Regions from separate parts of the Thalassolituus sp. ST750PaO-4 genome, predicted to be linked through region 3. Evidence: predicted binding sites of a transcription regulator. Region 3 holds the regulator's gene; each other region holds the start of a gene.
What was found. The regulator sigma-54, encoded in region 3, starts transcription at its own class of promoters, with help from an activator protein. The targets are predictions, from matches to a motif close to TGGCACNNNNNTTGCTNT.
Positions count from the first base shown of each region.

Region 1: the regulator sigma-54 is predicted to act here: its motif matches at 2,266-2,283, upstream of flgF (flagellar basal-body rod protein FlgF).
Region 2: the regulator sigma-54 is predicted to act here: its motif matches at 5,250-5,267, upstream of flgB (flagellar basal body rod protein FlgB).

Region 1 covers NZ_JABVCB010000013.1:791,867-798,718, forward strand. The annotation lists gene HUF18_RS19060 (flagellar hook-basal body complex protein) at 1-2,143, shown strand, start outside; gene flgF (flagellar basal-body rod protein FlgF) at 2,348-3,094, shown strand; gene flgG (flagellar basal-body rod protein FlgG) at 3,108-3,893, shown strand; gene flgH (flagellar basal body L-ring protein FlgH) at 3,904-4,602, shown strand; gene HUF18_RS19080 (flagellar basal body P-ring protein FlgI) at 4,623-5,720, shown strand; gene HUF18_RS19085 (hypothetical protein) at 5,749-6,048, shown strand; gene flgJ (flagellar assembly peptidoglycan hydrolase FlgJ) at 6,340-6,852, shown strand, end outside.
Region 2 covers NZ_JABVCB010000013.1:783,397-790,248, forward strand. The annotation lists gene HUF18_RS19005 (hypothetical protein) at 1-549, opposite strand, end outside; tRNA gene HUF18_RS19010 (tRNA-Arg) at 786-861, opposite strand; gene HUF18_RS19015 (flagellar brake protein) at 908-1,648, opposite strand; gene flgN (flagellar export chaperone FlgN) at 1,671-2,141, opposite strand; gene flgM (flagellar biosynthesis anti-sigma factor FlgM) at 2,156-2,482, opposite strand; gene flgA (flagellar basal body P-ring formation chaperone FlgA) at 2,546-3,256, opposite strand; gene HUF18_RS19035 (chemotaxis protein CheV) at 3,354-4,280, shown strand; gene HUF18_RS19040 (CheR family methyltransferase) at 4,298-5,134, shown strand; gene flgB (flagellar basal body rod protein FlgB) at 5,301-5,699, shown strand; gene flgC (flagellar basal body rod protein FlgC) at 5,702-6,148, shown strand; gene HUF18_RS19055 (flagellar hook assembly protein FlgD) at 6,159-6,852, shown strand, end outside.
Region 3 covers NZ_JABVCB010000008.1:41,560-48,411, reverse strand. The annotation lists gene HUF18_RS09645 (ABC transporter ATP-binding protein) at 1-96, opposite strand, end outside; gene HUF18_RS09640 (calcium/sodium antiporter) at 282-1,244, shown strand; gene HUF18_RS09635 (KpsF/GutQ family sugar-phosphate isomerase) at 1,241-2,215, shown strand; gene lptC (LPS export ABC transporter periplasmic protein LptC) at 2,215-2,778, shown strand; gene lptA (lipopolysaccharide transport periplasmic protein LptA) at 2,765-3,346, shown strand; gene lptB (LPS export ABC transporter ATP-binding protein) at 3,343-4,068, shown strand; gene HUF18_RS09615 (RNA polymerase factor sigma-54) at 4,197-5,696, shown strand; gene hpf (ribosome hibernation-promoting factor, HPF/YfiA family) at 5,729-6,031, shown strand; gene ptsN (PTS IIA-like nitrogen regulatory protein PtsN) at 6,035-6,499, shown strand; gene rapZ (RNase adapter RapZ) at 6,533-6,852, shown strand, end outside.

The DNA.
Region 1 (6,852 bases), on a different contig from region 3:
CTTCGACAATGGCGTTGAACCGGTTCAGGCCAATAACGTTTTCCAATTGGAAGTCACCAGTACAACCGGTAATGGTGGCGGTCCGTTCAACATTACCATTCCGCCGGCGAATTATGCTTCGCTGGACGATCTGGCAGTGGCCATTCAGCAACAGATTGATGTGTATATCGGTGCCGCGGGTATCGCCGGTAAGGTTACCGTGGATGCGGTGGGCGGTCAGCTGGTGTTCACTAACACCAATGTGGGCTCCGGTGAAGGTATCTCGGTGACACCAACCGTAGCTGAACCGCAGGCGGTTGCAGCACTGGGCTTTGACAGCCTGTTTGTGGTTACCGGTGAAGACGAGGTGGATAAATCCAACAGCTTCCGCATTAACCTGACAGTACCGGCTCCGGATAACGAAAACCGCAGTGGCTCTGTGCTGATTACGCTGGATGAAGAATATCGTTCGGTGCAGCAACTGGCGGCCAGTATTAACCGCCAGCTGAACAGTCAGGATGCCGATGGTTACATCGGTGTGCAGGCGGCTGCGGTCGAAATTGAACCGAATGTGGTGCCGCCACAGTATCAGCTGGAACTTCGTGCCACTGAAGCCGGTGAAGCGTCGATTATTTCGATCAGTAATATCAGTGCCTCAGGCCCGGATATTACCGCCGCCGATCTCTATGGTCTGCTGCAGGCTAACCCGTCTGACGGTACGCTGCTGACTACCGGTATTGAGGGTGTGAATAATGAATATCCGCGTCAGACGGTCGTGCTGACTGATCCGGACGGTGAAGAAACTGAAATCGTTATTCCTGAACGCAGTGAGGCCAATGCCATTGTTGCTCTGTTCAACAAGCAGCCAGGGGTCACGGCATCGGCACTGACCACCATGAATATTCCGCTGTCGGGTTATAACAGCCCTGGCAATGATATGAAGCTGACGCTGAATGGTCAGGTATTAACCTCTACCTCGCTGGAAGATATTGCCGACGAAATTAACTCCTACCGCGGCACGACATTGCCGGGTTTCAACGCCGAAATTACCGCTGCCGGTGATCTGGTCATCACCAATGAAATTGGCCGCGATATCAAGCTCAGTATTTCCAGTCCGGTCACTTCCGATTCGCTGGTGGTGCAGGGCGCCGATAACACCGGTCCGGTGGTACTGGGCGGCAGTACCAGTGCTGACCTGTCTGCGGCAGTGGGTGGTGTGGTGACCTTTATCCTGAACGAGAACTACACCCTGAGTCAGCCTGATCCGGTGGTATCCGGTATTTTCGGTGCGCTGACACCGGATGAGTTTACCCCTTACACCCTGAATGCTTTTGATCCGAAAGATCAGGACACCTACAACCATGCCACCTCAATGAATATCTATGACAGTCTGGGTAATACCCATGTCATGACACAGTATTTCGTTAAGGAGCCGGTTGATCCGAGCCGTCCGAACGAGGCCAACCTGTGGGCAATGTATGTTCAGGTGGATGGCTTCGATGTGGGGGATCCTGATCCGACTCTGCCATTCCCGCAGAATCTGGAGCCAACGCCGGCACGTTTTGAACTGTTCTTTAATCAGGACGGCGGCTTTGATCCGGTATCGACAGGTGATATCTACATCACCAACTGGGACCCTAAGGATGCTGATGGTAATCCGACCGGTGCCCTGAGTTCGGTGAACGTGCTGGAAGGTGGTCTGCCTCTGTCCGATCCGCCAAGCAACTCCAACTTCCAGATTGACCTGAGTGGCTCTACTCAGTTCGGCAGTGCCTTTGCGGTTAACGAAGTGAGCCAGAATGGTTACACCACTGGCCGTCTGACCGGACTGGAAGTGGATCAGGAAGGGATTATCTTCGCCCGCTTTACCAACGGTCAGGCACAGACACTGGGGCAGGTGGCTCTGGCCAACTTCCGCAACCCGGAAGGTCTGACCCCGCTGGGCGACACATCCTGGGCCGAGTCTTTTGAATCGGGTGATCCGACGGTTGGCTCTCCACGTACGGCTTCCTTTGGTCAGGTGCGCTCATCGGCACTGGAAGACTCTAACGTGGATTTATCGGAAGAGCTGGTTGGGCTGATCATTGCCCAGCGTAACTTCCAGGCCAGTGCCAAAACCATTGAAACTACCGATCAGGTCACTCAGACCATTCTGAATATCTGATGACTGCCTGGCGGCAAGCCTCTTCCCCTCTGGCGGAAGAGGCTGCCGTTTTTTCCGCGCTTTTTCCCGTCTGATACCGTCAAAAAATCATAAGTTATTGAAAATAATGACTTTTATGGTTTTGGCACGTCCTCTGCAATGTTTCCTGTAACTCATTCGGTAAGGTGGATTTTCCGTCTTACCCGCAAGAACAGAGGCAGAATTATGGACCGCGCTTTATACATTGCCATGTCAGGTGCCAAGCAAAATACGCTGGGGCAGGCCGCACACGCCAACAACCTGGCCAATGCCAGTACCACAGGCTTCCGCTCCGATTACACCCAGAGCCGGGCGATGGGCGTATTTGGCGATCATTTTCCAACCCGTGCTTATGCCATGACTGAACGCCCGGCCAGTGATTTCCGTCAGGGCCCTCTGATGGAAACCGGCAACCGTATGGACGTGACCATTGAAGGTGATGGCTGGTTTGCGGTGCAGGGACCCGACGGCCAGGAAGCATACACCCGTGCCGGCGATCTGAGCGTCGATGCCGATGGTCGTCTGGTGAATGGCAGTGGTCTGCAGTTGATTGGCGATGGCGGGCCTGTGGTGCTGCCAGAGTTTCAGAGTATTGAAGTCAGCCGCGCCGGTATCGTGACGATCCAGCCTTTGGGGGAAAACCCGGCAGCGGTCGCCGAACCGGTGCAGCTTAAGCTGGTGCGCCCGGATCTGCAGGCGCTGGAAAAAGGCGAAGACGGCCTGTTCCGTTTCCGTGATCCGGCCACACCGCCAGCGGTTGCCGACCCCAATATCACACTGGTTAACGGTTTTGTTGAAGGCAGTAACGTCAATGCGGTGAGCGAGCTGACCAGTTTGATCGCCCTTAACCGCCAGTACGAAATGCAGGTAAAGCTGATGAAACGGGTGGATGAAAATACCGCCGCAACCACACAAATTCTGGCCAACCAGTAACAGGAGCTGACCTATGTTAAATGCACTTTGGGTAAGTAAAACCGGACTGGAAGCACAGGATCTGGCGTTAACCACGGTTTCTAACAACCTGGCCAACGTATCCACCACCGGCTTTAAAAAGGACCGCGCGGTATTCGAAGACCTGCTGTATCAGATCCAGCGCCAGCCCGGTGCCAACTCCTCGGCTGACAGCCGTTTGCCGTCGGGTCTGCAGCTGGGTACCGGTGTACGTACTGCGGGTACGCAAAAGATTTTCACCACAGGTTCCCTGCAGCTGACCGATCAGCCACTGGATATGGCCATTAACGGCCGTGGTTTTTTCCAGATCGCGATGCCGGACGGCACCATCGGTTATACCCGTGACGGTACCTTTCATATCAATAATGAAGGGGTGGTGGTGAACGTGAACGGCTATCCGCTGGAGCCGCAGATAACCATTCCTGAGCAGACCAATAAGCTCACCGTCAGTAAAGACGGGATTGTGCAGGCCACCCTGTTTGGTGATCCGACGCCGCAGGAGCTGGGCCAGATTGAAACCGTCGACTTTATTAATCCGGCCGGTCTGCAGGCAGTGGGTGGTAACGTGTTCTATGAAACCGCCGCCAGTGGTGCACCGCAGGTAGGCGTACCGAATGAAGAAGGCTTTGGTACGGTAGAGCAGGGAGCACTGGAAAACTCTAACGTTGAAGTGGTGGAAGAGCTGGTAAAAATGATTACCGTGCAACGTTCCTACGAAATGAATTCGAAGGTTGTATCCGCCGCCGATCAGATGCTGCAGTTCCTGACGCAGAACGTGTAAGGAGGTTGTTATGAATACGCTGTTTTCATCCCGTTTATCTCTGGCCGCGCTGATGCTTATAACATTGCAGGCCTGTACTTCAGTACCTTTGGAGCCTGAGGTGTATCCGGATGATCCGGATTACGCGCCGGTATCCGCCGAAAGCCTGCAGCCACCACCAATGGCCAATGGTTCTTTATTTCAGGCGCGCTACAGTTTTGGTTTGTACACCGATCAGCAGGCGCGTCGTGTCGGCGATATTATTACGGTGATTTTTGATGAGCAGTATCAGTCATCAAAATCGGCGCAAACCAAGTCGGATAAAACCTCCACCAACAGTATTGTGCCTAACAGTGTGATGGGTACGGTGCCAGGCTGGAAAAATCTGGGTCTGGATTCCGATACCTCGGCTGACCGTAAATTTAACGGCAAGGGTGAAGCTGATCGCTCTAACAGTCTGAGTGGCCAGATATCGGTATCGGTTGCGGAAATTATGCCTAACGGTATTTTACGTATCCGCGGTGAAAAATGGCTGACCCTGAGTGAAGGGGAAGAATATATCCGCATCAGTGGTCTGATCCGCCCGCAGGATATAACGCCGGACAATACCGTTTCATCAAGTAAAGTGGCCGATGCCCGTATTTCCTTCGGTGGTCGCGGTAATCTGAATAATGCGACCAAGCAGGGTTGGTTTGACCGTATTCTTAATTCGCCCTGGTGGCCACTGTAAGCCGGCCGAGGAGAAAAACCATGTTACGTTTTCTGAGTTGTCTGTTTGTGGTGTCGGTTTTTCTGGCACCGGCCGTACAGGCTGAACGGATTAAAGACATCACCAGTATTTCCGGTGTGCGTACCAACCAGCTGGTGGGGTATGGTCTGGTGGTGGGGCTGGATGGTACCGGTGATAAAGCACCGTTCACCACTCAGACTTTCCGCAACATGATGGCCGAATTCGGCATTACCCTGCCGGCCGGTGTCGATCCGAAATTAAAAAATGTGGCGGCGGTATCGGTTACTGCAGAATTACCGGCCTTTGCCAAGCCCGGACAACGGGTGGATGTCACCGTTGCCTCATTAGGTAATGCCAAAAGCCTGCGTGGTGGCGCGCTGATGTTTACTCCGCTCAAAGGTGCCGACGGAAATATTTACGCGGTTGCCCAGGGTAATCTGGTGGTTGGTGGTTTTGGCGCTGAAGGTAATGATGGTTCAAAAATTACCGTGAATGTACCCAGTGTCGGCCGTATTCCTAACGGTGCTTCTGTGGAGCAAACCGTACCCAGCAATTTTTCCCGTGGTGACAGCCTGATTTTTAACCTCGACCAGCCGGACTTTACCACCGCCCGTGCGATGGTTGAGCGCATCAATACCTTACTCGGACCGGGAACCGCTGAAGCGCTGGACGCAACGTCGATCCGCGTCAGTGCACCGCGTGATACCAGTCAGCGCGTCAGTTATTTATCCATTATTGAAAATCTGGAAATTGAAACCGGAAAAGAACGGGCCAAAGTTATTATCAACTCCCGCACCGGTACTATTGTGATCGGGCAGAATGTAATGATTGAGCCGGTGGCGGTTACCCACGGCAGCCTGGTCGTAACCATTACCGAAGATTTTCAGGTTTCCCAGCCCAATGCCCTTGCCGATGGCGAAACCGTCGTCGTACCGCAGACCAATATTAATATCGATAACGGTGGCGATAGCCGCATGTTTAAATTTGGTCCTGGCGTATCCCTCGACAGTATTGTTAAAGCCGTTAACGAAGTAGGGGCTGCGCCCGGTGATTTAATGGCTATTCTTGAAGCAATGAAGCAGGCCGGTGCGTTAAAGGCTGAATTGATTGTTATCTGATACGAATAAACATAAAGAGAACACGAATATGAGTGCTGAATTGTTTGAGCAGGTAAAAAACCTGTCCCTGGAACTCCGCTCGCTGATTCGTCAGGGGGTTCGTGAGGGTGTCGATGAACGGATTCAGCGGCGCAACGAATTACTGCAGCAGTGGTTTGCCCAGATCAGTGAGCTGATTGATATGACCAATGAGCAGCAGGAGTTTCTGGAAGGTTTGCTGCAGGAAGAGCAGCAGTTGCTGGCCGATCTGCAGCAGGAGCAGAAAAGCATTGCCAGCCGTCAGAGCGGCAAGAAAAAGCTTTCCCAATACGAACAGTTGCCGCATTGAAAGCGTACATCTGGCTCCCACGCTCTGCGTGGTAGTCTTTGCTGACACCGTTGCATTCCCACGCAGAGCTTGGGAACGAGAAAAAGAAAAAACCTTCTGAATACGAACAATTGTCACACTGAGGCAATGCCTGTTCAGCTCATCAGACTTTACTGGCAGAAATGGCTCAGATGCTGATGTTATTCAAACTCAAAATCCGGGCTTTTGTCCGGATTTTTTCTTCTCTCTTTACACTCGCTTAATCAGTCAATTGGCAAACATCTTGCAGTTTCCCTAACAAAGGAGATTGCTATGATCCAGACACAACCACAGAGCGCCCAGATTTATACCGACCTGAATGCCCTACAGGGTATTCGTTCGTTGGGAAAAGACGATAAAAACGCCGCACTGATGGAAGTTGCCAAGCAGTTTGAATCGATGTTTCTGAACATGATGATGTCGTCCATGCGTGACGCCAACAAGGTGTTCGAAGAAGACTCGATGTTCAATTCTCCGGAAACCGATTTCTACCGCAAAATGTATGACGATCAGATGGCGCTGTCGCTCTCCGGCCAGCAGGGCATGGGGCTTTCTCAGGTTATCTATCGCCAGCTGATGTCCAGCTACGGTGACAACAATAACGAAGCCAAAGAGCTGGATCAGGGCAAATTATTTGACCGTCGCGCACGTTCACCGCTACCGATGGTTTCTCCCTCTCATGTTACTGCTCTCAATGCGACGATGGATGCCGTTGATACTGAACTGCATCAGCTTCGTCCTCGGCCTCAGGCAGCGGTCACAGCCAGTGAACATTCTGTTGCTGCG
Region 2 (6,852 bases), on a different contig from region 3:
GTGGTTTCTGAATTCATAGGGACTATCTTCACCGAAGTTTGAATAATGTTTGCTGCGGATTACATTGAAGCCAACGTTTTTATTGTAGGCGCTGGGATAGCCGGAAAGAGTGGTGTTATTGCAGACATAGTCGCTGCTCCCAAGGGGAATAAAGGTCACGGGAGAAAACATAACATAGCGACTACCATCATCTTTCTCTGTTACCTGAAACGGGTAGGTGATGTGATAAATATCACCGTTTACAGGATCGACAACTTTGTATTTGGTTAAGCGGTATTCGGTATCACCAAGGTAGAATGATGTTCCGAGCGGTGCGGTTTTTTTTGAGTAAGTATAAGGAATGTCGATAGCATTATCTGAGCACTGAAAACCAGACTGGTTAGTGTCTCCGGATTTCAGATCAGAAATCTGCCCTGCAAGATATTCGAAGTTTTCATTTACTTCAGAAGCTCTGGCCGGAGTATTCGCGGAAAATGTGTGAGGTAAATCTGCCATAGAGGTTGCCGAATACAGAAACATAGATAAGACGGCCAAACCGGTACTGCGCATACAAGAACTCCTGCTGGGGCATACTTTTTAGTTTGTCAGTAGTAAAAAATAAATGGGCGCTTTATTCAAGATGCTGAGGCTGAGGAACTTCAGCAGCGGATCTTTCATTATGAGTAAAGGAGATCCTTACGCGAGGCTGGATGCAAGAAAATTGATTAATTATTAATCAGAAGGTTTGGCAGACGCCGGTGTTCTCAGATTGTTTGCCGTTATGGTGCTGAAAATCGCAGGCCTGGTGGCCTCCCCATCAGGACTTGAACCTGAATCTGACGCTTAGGAGGCATCCGTTCTATCCGGTTGAACTATAGGGAGAGGCGGGCATTTTAACGGCTGACAGCGGTGCTGTCAGCCTTTGTTGTTAAACGTCACCCAGAGATTCTTCTTCGAGGTCTTTATGGTGGCGCTCTTCCCACTGAAATTCGGTGATCAGGCGGTCGAGGTAGCGCTGTGCCATGGCCGATATCATGGTGAAGGCAAAGCCGCAGATAGTATTGCCTTCGTCATCATTGATGATATGGCGGGCTTCCAGGCTGCAGTCCATGGTGTTTTCTTTGTTAAATCTTACCCGCGCGATAGGAAAATCACGTTGCTCTTCCAAGCGCTTTTTAACATTAGCGCTGAAGTGAGCTTTGAAGCCGCTTGATGACAGATCAAGCAGACGACCGAGCAAATCGCCTTCACCATCGTTCATTTTAATTTTCAGCAAAATGTTGTGCGCAGGTGGAACGGCGACGCGATAGGCAGTACGGCGCTGCAGATACAGAACCTGTTCAGGAAACTCCGCACGGTATTGTTCTTTCTGGGGCTGGTACTTCAGCCGGCCGGTCATGCGGAATTCAATACGCACACCCTGACTGTCGCATTCTATATGAAAGCGTTTTCCCGCCCGGATAAGATCATTGCCATGTTGCGGAATGACTTTGTCCATGAAAAAGCTGCGGCTTTTAAAGTCTGTTTGTGGAATGGCGGAGGTGAACTCTTCGTCGCTGCCGTCAATCCGTACTTTAACCGGTGTGCCCATCAGGACGATTTTGCGCAATGCTCCGTAAATATCTTCCGGTTCATCGAGCAGGTATTCTTGATTTTTTTCCTCAGACATTGCCCTTGGTTCCCAGACATGATCAGACCTGAATGTACCCTTGTCCCTGCTTCAGGCTGCTTGCTTTCCCTTTATCGTTATATAAGTGTGGATCATTCTGCTGACCACGCAAGATTTTAAGTTTTTGCAGGGTGCGATGACGGGCGTGAAGGACGATATCGGAGAGCTGAACCGATAGCTTCTGGTTCTGTTTGTACTGGTTCTCAAGGTTGGACCATAGGAGGCGGATGTTTGCCGCAGCGGCAATATCCTGATGCTGAAGGCATTGCGCAGATTGTGGCAGGCCCGATGCTTTCATCCATAGAAGGCGTTGTTCGGCGTGATCCTGTAACTGGCGGAGGCAGAGTGTTTTTTCCTGCTGGAGTGTTTGCAGGCCTTGCAGGTCGTTGTTGGCCAGAGCATCCCGTTCCTGTTCAAGAATCGCGTGGATTCCCGTGGTTAATTCCAGCTCGGTTTGCAGGAAAGCTGCGAATTGCGCGATGTCTGTGCTCATAGGAGTTCACTGCTTCAGTTGAGACGATCCTCAAAATCAAGCATTTTTCCTGCCAGCTTTTCATAGTCGATCTTGTATTCGCCTTTTTCGATGGCTCCGCGAATGCGTTCTACGGTTGCGTCATCGACGTCAGGCATTTCACGGATTTCCGCTTCAACCTGCTGAATGCTTTTGCTGCTGGCGCTCAGCTTGACCTGATCGGTGAAGACTGCGCTTTCCTGCGCTTTGGCGGTTGGTGCCGGGTCTTTATTTACCGGTTCGTTACGGGTGCGTGAACTGTTATCTACACCACCGGTTAACTTATTGATATTCATAGACAAATCTCCGAGCCAGTTAGGCATTTTACACTCCTGCATAGGTGTTATCGGCGGCCATAGTTGGAACTTTAGCAATTTTTTGAAATTTTATTCGACCTGTACTAAGCCCCGTCCGGCCACCCGGCCATAAACGATTTTCTGTGACTGCTCATTACGCACCCGGATTCGTTCGTCCTGCCGGCCATTTTCCAGCGCGGTACCGTTCATTTCAATGCGGATACCCGGGCGGTTGACGCGGATTTTGACCCTCTCGCCACGGTTTATGATGACGGGAGGATCGAGCATGTCCGGACTGAGTACGGTGCCGGCGCGCAGGCTGCGGCGGCTGATCTGCTCCTGAACATCTTCCGGATGGAGGTAATAGCCTTTGGTCAGTTCTCCGGTGTCATGGCGCACCATGGAAATATCATCTGGGGTCAGGGGCTGGCCGGCGCTGACGGGTTTCCGTAGTACGGCAACCGCTTTGTAAATGTGCAGCTGAACGGCCAGATGCTGCTTCCAGTAGGGCGTATTACAGCTGAGTTCAAGTCCGTTGCGCCCGGCCTGCAGAGGTTTGACCAGAGCCAGATCGAAGCCTCCCTCGCAATCGGGAAGCTGGTAGTCTGCCGGCAGCCCCGGAAAGGAAAGTGCACTGTCAGATTCATGACCACTGATTTCCTTCCAGCGAATAAGCAGGCGTTGTTCAACATCCTGTTGCCAACCGGAAGCCTGGGGCGCCGGTGCGTACAGCAGCGGAATTGCAGCAAGGAAAATTGCAGCAAATATCCGACAGCGGCGCTGGTTCTCTACTATGCTCATAAACACGTGATACTGAATGTCATTTATCTGGCGTTAAATCTGTGGGTTCAGCAGGTACAGCAAAGGTCATGCCGGATCGATTTTTTGGGAGCTTGTTATGGCAGGTGTGTTAGACACAGTGAATCAGCGCACGCAGCTGGTTGGTGAAAACCGGCTTGAGCTGCTGCTGTTTCGCGTCAATGGACGGCAGGTTTATGGCATCAACGTCTTTAAGGTTAAAGAAGTGCTGCAATGCCCGAAACTGACAATTCTGCCGGGCAGTAACCCGGTGGTCCGTGGTGTGGCGCATATCCGTTCGGGCACGATTCCGATCATGGATATGAGCATGGCAACGGGGAACACGCCGTTGCAGGATCTGAAAAATGCTTTCGTCATCATTACCGAATACAACCTGAAAACTCAGGGCTTTCTGGTGGCTGGTGTGGAACGCATCATCAATATGAACTGGGGAGATATTCATCCGCCACCAAAGGGAACCGGTCGTGAGCATTATCTGACGGCGGTTACTGAAGTGGATAAGCAGTTGGTCGAAATCATTGATGTGGAAAAAATTCTGGCGGAAGTTTCGCCGGTTAATGAACAGATCAGTGAAGGGGTGGTCAGCGAGGATGTTCATGCCAAAGCGAAAGCTAAAAAAGTGCTGATTGTTGATGACTCTAAAATTGCCCGTAAACAGGTAAGCCGTTGTTTGGAAAATGTCGGTGTAGAAGTGGTTGCACTGAATGACGGGCGTGAAGCCTGGGAGCATCTGTATGCCATTGCCGAGGCCGGAGAAAACATCAGTGATCATTACATGATGATGATTTCTGACATCGAAATGCCGGAGATGGACGGTTATACCCTGACCACGCGTGTGCGTGGTGACAGCCGTATGGCAGGATTCTTCATTGTGCTGCACTCTTCTCTCAGTGGTGTCTTTAACAAGGCGATGGTGGAAAAAGTGGGAGCCAACGATTTTATTGCCAAGTTTGATCCGGACATTCTGGCTGAACGGGTAGTACGACAAGTGAATGCAGCCGGTTAGGCTATGTGGATGAAATTATGACCAAAGACATGTCAGTGGATGAATATAACCGCTTCCGTCAGATGTTGGAAAAAAGCAGCGGTATTATGCTGGGCGAAGGCAAAGAATATCTGGTTACCAGTCGTCTGCGGCGCATGATGGAACGGGAATCGGTTGCCAGTATTTCAGACCTGCTGGTTGCTATGGAGCGCAACCGCAGCCTGCAGGAAAGTGTTATCGATGCGATGACCACCAACGAAACCCTGTGGTTCCGTGACGAACACCCTTACCGGATTTTTCGTGAGAAGCTGTTGCCAGAACTGGCACAACACCGGCGTCCGCTGAAAATCTGGTCGGCAGCCTGTTCTACCGGCCAGGAACCTTATTCTCTCAGTATTGAGATTGAAGAGTTCAGAAAAAAGAATCCGGGTCAGCTGATGACTGGCGAGCGTATTACCGCAACGGATATTTCCCCCAGTTCTCTGGCTGCAGCTAAAGAGGGGGTGTATCAACAATTGGCTATCCGCCGTGGTATGAACGATCAGCATCTTAAAGTGTATTTCGATGAGGTGGATTCAGATCGCTGGCGTATTAACAGCCAGGTGCGCAGCCGGGTGGATTTCCGTGCCCAGAATCTGCAGCAGAGTTTCTCTCTGCTGGGGAAATTCGACATTATTTTCTGCCGTAACGTACTGATCTATTTTTCTGCCGATCTGAAGCACGACATTCTGAGACGCATGCATGGCAGCCTGAATCCTGGTGGTTACCTGATGCTGGGAGCTTCAGAGGCAATGAATAACCTGAGCGATTATTTCGAAATGGTGCAATGCCATCCGGGGATTGTGTACCGGGCGAAGAAGATCGGAGGTGTATAGCCTGTTTGCCGCCGGTCGGTAAAGGTTTGCCGTTGCCGTTGAATTGCCGCTCCATTGCCGCCTTAAAGGGCGGCTTTTTATTTTCAACCTATTGAAAAATAAGGATTATTTTTTTTGGCACAGGGGTTGCTATCTTCCAGTCATAGTCACGTAAGAGAATCAGATTATGGCCTCTATCAATTTCACCAACGCTCTCGGCGTTCATCCTTCTGCACTGCAGCTGCGCGCGGCGCGGGCAGAAATTCTGGCGAATAATCTGGCTAACTCCGACACCCCGGGGTTTAAAGCACGTGACATCAATTTTCAGGCTGTACTGGCCGGAGAGATTAACTCCCGTAGCAGCGTAGCGCTGGAGCGCACTCACTCCGGTCATCTCAGTGGTCACAGCCAGCGCGATGATGAATTGCTGTACCGCAATCCGATTCAGCCCTCCATTGATGGCAACACCGTCGACTCGCAGATGGAGCAGGCGCTGTATGGCCGTAACAGCATGAATTACAACGCCAGCTTTGAATTTCTCAGTGGCAAGTTCAAAGGCATGAAAGGCGCGATCCGGGGAGAATAATTATGTCGTTATCCAACGTATTTGATATCGCCGGTTCCGGCATGAATGCTCAGTCGATCCGGATTAACACGACCGCCAGTAATATCGCCAACGCAGAAAGTGCATCCAGCTCGGTCGATGAAACCTACCGTGCACGTAAGCCCTGGTTTGCGGTGATGCATAAAACTTTTATGGAAGTGAATGCCAATAACGAGTTTCAAAGCATTGAAGATGGTACCGGAGCCGGTGTTCAGGTGATGGGGATTGTGGAGAAGGATGCGCCGTTGCAGCAGCGTTTTCAGCCGGATCACCCAATGGCAAATGAAGATGGTTATGTGTACTACCCGAACGTGAACATCGTTGAAGAAATGACCGATATGATGTCTTCATCGCGCAGCTATCAGATGAATGTAGAGGTGCTGAAGACCGCAAAACAGATGCTGCAACGTACGTTGACTCTGGGACAGTAAGGAGCAGGTTATGGCAATTAATGAAGTCGGTAATAACACTGCTGCGCTGGATCAGTACCGCAAGCCCAGCAACAGTGCGGAGCCAAAAGATAACGAACTGGGACGTGATGCGTTTCTGGAGCTGATGGTTGCTCAGCTGAACAATCAGAACCCGCTGGAACCGACCGATAACCAGGCCTTTGTGGCACAGCTGGCACAGTTTTCCACGGTAGAAGGGATCGACAAACTCAATACCACCAGTGAAAGCATGATGTCGCGCTTTAACTCGGCTTCGGCGTTACAGGCATCCAGCCTTGTCGGCCAGTCGGTCATTGTGGAAGGCAATGAAACCGGTCTGCTGCTCAGTGGCGGGGTGGTCAGTGGCTACACCGAGGTGCCGGAAAGTGCCAGCAATCTGCAACTGAGCATCGAAGACGAAAATGGCGTTCTGCTGGAACAGATTCCACTGGGTAACCGTACCGCCGGCTCGATGTCCGTTCGCTGGGACGGTCTGAATATGATGGTCGATGGCGAAATTATCGACATCGATGTGAATAAGCTTAACCGTCAGGAATATTACAAAGACGAAGACGGTGAGCTGGTCCTCGATGCCGAAGGCAACAAGATTCCTGTGCCTTATCCGGCTGGTGAGTACGTATTCAAAGTCACCGGCACTATGGGTGGCAAATCAGAAGAGTTAGGAATGCAGATGAGCTCACGGGTTG
Region 3 (6,852 bases):
ACGCGGAAAATCCACATCCATATTGTTATAAATCAGCCGGTCACCACGGCTGAAGCTCATTCCACGAACAGAGACGTAGGGCTGACTGACGGACATGAATGTCGTCCTTTTAACTCGGTACGGATAGTCGGGCTAGCATAGCGGAATGTCCGGGCGGAACCAACGCCTGTAAACTATTGTAATAAGCCCCTCATAAAACGCTGAGTTGCAATTGCGTGCAGAATTACCTTGGGTACAATGACGCGCTGAATTTTCTGCTGATAATTAACTCTGGTGCCCCCATGCTCACAGCTTATGCTGCCGTTATTGCTGGTCTTATTGTTTTGGTATGGAGCGCTGACAAGTTTGTTATTGGCGCCGCTGCTTCTGCCCGCCGCCTGGGCATGTCTCCTTTACTGGTCGGCCTGACCATCGTTGCTATGGGAACCTCCGCGCCGGAGATGTTCGTCTCTGCCGTTGCTTCCCTCGACGGTGCCGGCAATCTGGCCATTGGTAATGCACTCGGCTCCAACATCACCAACATTGCCCTGGTACTGGGTATCACCGCATTGATCAGTCCGATCCCGCTGCAGAAAAAACTGCTGAAAAAAGAGCTGCCGCTGCTTATTCTGATCAGCATTATCGGTGGCCTGACACTGGCCGACCTCGAACTGAATATGACCGACGCCATTATTTTATTTGGCTCCATGGCCGTCGCGTTGTACCTGATGTTTCTTGATACCAGCGAATCCGGCGAAGCCATTGTCGATAAAGACGAAGCCGCCGAAATCGAAAATACCCCTATGCGTACTGCCGTGTTCTGGCTGGTAGCCGGACTGATCGCACTGATGTTCAGTTCCAAACTGCTGGTCTGGGGCGCAACCGAAATTGCCCGCGCCTATGGTGTCAGTGATCTGGTGATCGGCCTGACCATTGTCGCCATCGGCACCAGCCTGCCGGAACTGGCGGCCTCCGTTGCCAGCGCCCTGAAAGGCCACCATGACATTGCCATCGGTAACGTAATCGGCTCCAACATTTTTAACCTGCTGACCGTAATGCCAATCCCGGGTCTGCTGGCAGTAACCGTGGTTGATCCGCTGGCACTGTACCGCGACTATGCCGTGATGATGGCGCTGACCCTCGCCCTGTTGGTTCTGTTTTTAATCAGTTATCGTAAGGGCACTCTCGGACGTTTCGCCGGTCTGTTCCTGACCACCAGCTACGCTGGCTATCTGGTATCTCTGTTTTATATGGCTGACTCATGACCACTGATATGAATTTTGATTTTCTGCAATCCGCCCGCCGTACCATCAAACTGGAACAGGAGGCCATTGCACAGCTGGAAGGTCGTCTTACCGACGATTTCGCCACCGCCTGTCAGCTGGTTCTGAACTGCAAAGGACGTGTTGTTGTTACCGGCATGGGTAAATCCGGCCATATCGGCAATAAAATGGCTGCAACCCTGGCCAGCACCGGCACCCCGGCTTTTTTTGTGCATCCGGGTGAAGCCAGCCATGGCGACATGGGCATGATTCAGCCATCGGATGTGGTTATCGCTCTGTCCAACTCCGGTGAAACCGGTGAAGTTACCAGCCTGCTCCCCCTGCTTAAACGCCTCGGCACTGCGCTGATCAGCATGACCGGTAATCCGGAATCCACCCTCGGCCGTGCCGCCAACGCCCACTTAAATACCGGCGTGAATCAGGAAGCCTGTCCGCTCAATCTGGCACCAACCTCTTCCACCACCTGCGCACTGGTGATGGGTGATGCGCTGGCCGTTGCCCTGCTGGAAGCCCGTGGTTTTACCGCCGAAGATTTTGCCTTCTCTCATCCGGGCGGCTCACTCGGCCGTCGCCTGCTGCTGAAAGTGGAAGACATTATGCACAGTGGCGATCAGATTCCGGTGGTTTCCCCTTCCGCCACGCTGTCTGAAGCCCTGCTGGTTGTAACCTCCAAAGGTCTGGGCATGACCACCGTGCAGGATAACGGCAAGCTGACCGGTATTTTCACCGACGGTGACCTGCGTCGTGCCATTGATCACGGAGTTGATATCCATACCGCTACCATGGCCGATGTGATGACCGTCGGTGGCAAAACCACCACGCCCGGCACTCTGGCTGCTGAAGCGCTGAAGCTGATGGAAGACAACAAAATCAACGCCCTGGTCGTTAAAAATGGCGACGACACGGTTGGCGTCATCAATATGCACGATCTGCTGCGCGCGGGCGTAATCTGATGCGCAAGCGTTATCTGCTGTTACTGCTGACCCTGATCTTTGGTCTGGCTCTGCTGGCAGTGGATCGCTACACCCAGGAGCAGACGCCCCCCCTGAGTGAGCAGCAGAATCATGAACCGGATTACTATGGCGAAGGCCTGTACAACCGCCAGTACGACAGTAATGGCGAATTACAGCAAACCTTTGTTGCAGCACGTTCAACCCATTATCCGCAGACGAAAAGCACCCTTTTTACCGGGCCGCTGCTGATGTCAGACGATGATGACGGCCAGACCTGGCAGGTCAATGCCCGCGAAGGAACACTACAGGATAACGAGCAGTCGCTGCGCCTTGTAGGTCAGGTCGAAATCCGGCCGCTCGATCCGGCCGACGCTGCGGACGATATTCTGATCGAAACCAGCATCCTGACCTACCACAGCCGCCAGCAACTGGCCGAGACTGATCAGCCGGTAACCATTACAAGCCCGCAAACACATATCAATGCAACCGGTATGACACTGGATATCGCGCGTCAGCGCATGGAATTCAAATCACAGGTGGATAGCCGCTATGTTCCGCAATAATCATCGTTTTCTGGCCGGCCTGTTTGTCCTGTGCAGCGCAGCCTCTGCTTATGCCTTACCCGACGACTGGCAGCAGGAAATGGTCATTCTCTCTGACCACGCTGAGCTCGACCGCAAGGCTGGCGTTGTTATTTATGAAGGCAATGTGATTCTGACTCAGGGAACCCTGCGCATCGAATCGGAGCGCCTGCTGATTATCCGCACCGATAACACACTGGAAAAAGCCGTTGCCGAAGGGACAGCGAAAAAACCGGCACGCTATCAGCAACAGATCAATCCGGGAAAACCCCTGACCAAAGCACACGGCCAGCGCATTGATTACTTTGCCCGGCAACGTGAAGTCAACATTCAGGGCAATGCTCAACTGCAGCAGGACGGCAACCTGTTCAGTGGTGAGCGCATCCTCTATGACATGACCAAAGAAACCGTCAGCGCCAGCGGCGGCACCAGTACCTCCGGCCAGACTGGTGGTAATGGCGAAAAACAACGAATCAAAGTCGTGATTCAGCCACAGGCTCCGGCAGAACCTGCCACCGATAACAGCAAGCCAGTACAGGAACAGCCATGAAGACCCTGAAAGCCGAAAACCTGGCGAAAAGCTATAACGGCCGGGAAGTGGTAAAAGATGTATCCATGTCTGTGCAAAGCGGTCAGATCGTTGGCCTGCTGGGACCCAACGGGGCCGGTAAGACCACCTGTTTCTACATGATTGTGAATCTGGTGCAGGCTGACAAAGGCCGCATCAAAATTGACGACGAAGACATCAGTCATCTGCCGATGCACGGCCGGGCGCAGAAAGGCATTGGCTATCTGCCGCAGGAAGCCTCCATTTTCCGCAAATTAAGTGTGGCCGATAATATTCTCGCCATTCTCGAAACCCGCAAAGACCTCAACCGTGCACAGCGTCTGGAAAAACTGGAAGAGCTGCTGAATGAGTTTCATATTCAGCATATCCGCAGCAGTCTGGGCATGGCCTTATCCGGTGGTGAACGACGCCGGGTCGAGATTGCCCGCGCGCTGGCGGCTGAGCCGTCCTTTATTCTGCTTGATGAGCCGTTCGCCGGGGTTGACCCGATTTCTGTAGCTGACATCATGGACATCATCCGACAGCTCAAGGCACGTGGCATCGGCGTACTCATTACCGACCACAACGTAAGGGAAACTCTGGCTATCTGTGAGAAAGCCTATATTGTCGGGGGTGGCCATATCATCGCCGAAGGCACCGCTGAACAGGTATTGGCCAGCGAGCAGGTACGCAAAGTGTACCTGGGTGAGGATTTCCGCCTGTGATGGCAAGCCCTGCTGCAGGGAAGTGGCTGATGATCCAAAGCAAAGGAAGATGCACAAAAGATTCCAAGGTTTACCGCTTGGCGTATAATGCACAGACTATGCCGATACTGAGTGATTACTGAACTTTTATGAAAGCGTCTCTTCAGTTAAAGATGGGTCAGCACCTGACCATGACCCCTCAGTTGCAACAAGCCATCCGCCTGCTTCAGCTGTCTACCCTCGATCTGCAGCAGGAGATTCAGGAAGCCCTCGATTCCAACCCGATGCTCGAAGTAGAAGAACACGAGCACGATGACCTGCCCGATCTGTCCCGCAACAGCGATCACGACACCAGCAGCAGCCACGAAGTCAGCAGTCAGGACGACAGCCACAACGACACTCCGGAACTGGATGAACAGTGGTCGCAGGAACAACTCCCCGACGACCTGCCGGTCGACAGTCAGTGGGAAGATACTTACCAGACCACCGCCAGCGTTGCCTCCGGCAGCAGCAGTAATGCCATCGACGACGATTTCGATTACGACTCGCGCCACGCCAGCACCGAAGATCTGCAGGATCATCTGCTGTGGCAACTCAATCTGACTCCTATGTCAGATACCGACCGCGAGATCGCCCTGATGCTGATCGATGGTGTGGATGACGACGGCTATCTGCACACCACCGTCGAAGATATTCTGGAAAGCATGGACCCGGCTCTGGACGTCGAAGAAGACGAAGTCATGGCCGTACTGCACCGCCTGCAGCAGTTTGATCCGGCCGGTGCTTTTGCCCGCGATCTGCGTGAATGCCTGCTGCTGCAACTGCAGCAACTGCCGGCTGAGACCCCATGGCTGAACGAAGCCAAAATGGTCATCCGCGATTATATCGAGCTGCTGGGCAGCAAGGATTACCCAACGCTGATGCGCAAAACCAAGCTGCGCGAAGAAGACCTTAAAGCCGTGCTGCGGCTGATTAAAGAACTGAATCCCAAGCCAGGTGCCGGCATCAGTGCCGAGCAGGCCGAATACGTGGTGCCCGACGTGCTGGTACGCAATATCCGCGACGAATGGCGGGTTGAGCTGAATCCGGATATCGCCCCCAAGCTGCGCGTTAACGCCGATTACGCCTCACTGGTACGCCGTTCCGATAACAGCACCGACAACGCCTTCTTGCGCGACCACCTGCAGGAAGCGCGCTGGTTTATCAAAAGTCTGCAAAGCCGCAACGAAACCCTGCTGAAAGTAGCCACCAAAATCGTCGAGTATCAGATCGAGTTTTTCGAACAGGGCGAAGAAGCAATGAAGCCGCTGGTGCTGCACGATATTGCCGAAGCCGTTGGTATGCATGAATCCACCATTTCCCGGGTAACCACCCAGAAATACATGCACACGCCACGCGGAATCTTCGAGCTGAAGTACTTTTTCTCCAGCCATGTCAGTACCGATGGCGGCGGCGAATGTTCCTCCACCGCAATCCGTGCCATGATTAAAAAACTGATTGCTGAAGAAAATGCCCGCAAACCGCTGAGCGACAACAAAATCGCCGCAGTGTTGGGTGAAAAAGGCATTCAGGTGGCACGGCGCACGGTAGCCAAATACCGTGAGGCTATGATGATTCCGCCTTCGAACGAACGTAAACAATTGATTTAAAAAACAACAAGCCAGCAACAAGGAGTCTGGACATGAAGATTAATATCAGCGGTCACCACGTTGACGTTACCGAATCTCTGCAAGCGTACGTAGACGAAAAAATGTCCAAGCTGGGACGCCACTTTGACAACATCACCAACGGCCAGGTAACCCTGACCGTTATTAAAGAGCGCATGATTGCTGAAGCCACCATCCACGTCAGCGGTGCCGACCTGCACGCCAGCGCTGAGCACGATGATATGTATGCCGCAATCGATCAGATGACCGACAAGCTCGACCGTCAGGTACTGAAACACAAAGAAAAACTGGTGGCGCGGCAACACGGACAAGGCTGATTAATGGACATTCGCATCGAGGATATCCTCACACCGGAACGCAGTCTGATAGATGCTCCGGTTTCCAGTAAAAAGAAATTACTGGAGTACCTGGCAGGTTTTATCGCAGAACAACTCAGCGACAGCTCTGCCGACGATATTTACGAGCGATTACTCAGCCGTGAACGCCTCGGCAGCACCGGGATTGGCGAAGGTATTGCCATTCCCCACTGCCGGCTGAAGCAGTGCGACCAGGCGATGGGCGTACTGCTGCGTCTGGTGGAGCCGGTGGATTACGACGCCATTGACCGCAAGCCGGTCGATCTGGTGTTTGCTCTGCTGGTTCCCGAAGAAGCTACTGAACAGCACCTGCAGGTTCTGGCGATGCTGGCACGCAACTTCAGCGAGCCGGCCTACCGCGAGGCACTGCGCAAAGCGCCGGATGCGCAACGGTTTTATCAGCGGGCGCTGAGCGGACAACCGGGCTGACATCAGCCCAACGGGCAATGGAGGAGCACAGCAATGCGTTTAGTGGTGATCAGCGGCCGGTCCGGCTCAGGAAAATCCAGTGCTCTGCACGTACTGGAAGATCTGGGCTTCTACTGCATTGATAACCTGCCGGTTGCTTTGTTGCCAGCGCTGGCCCGCCAGACCGAAAGCGAAGAAAAACTGGCCAAAGTCGCCGTCAGTGTTGACGCCCGCAATCTGCCCCATGCCTTCGACAATATCCACGATGTACTGCACCAGCTGCCCAGCGAAGAATACCAGCTGGATGTCGTCTATCTCGACGCCAGCGAAGAAGTGCTGCTGCAGCGCTTCAGCTCCACCCGGCGTAAGCACCC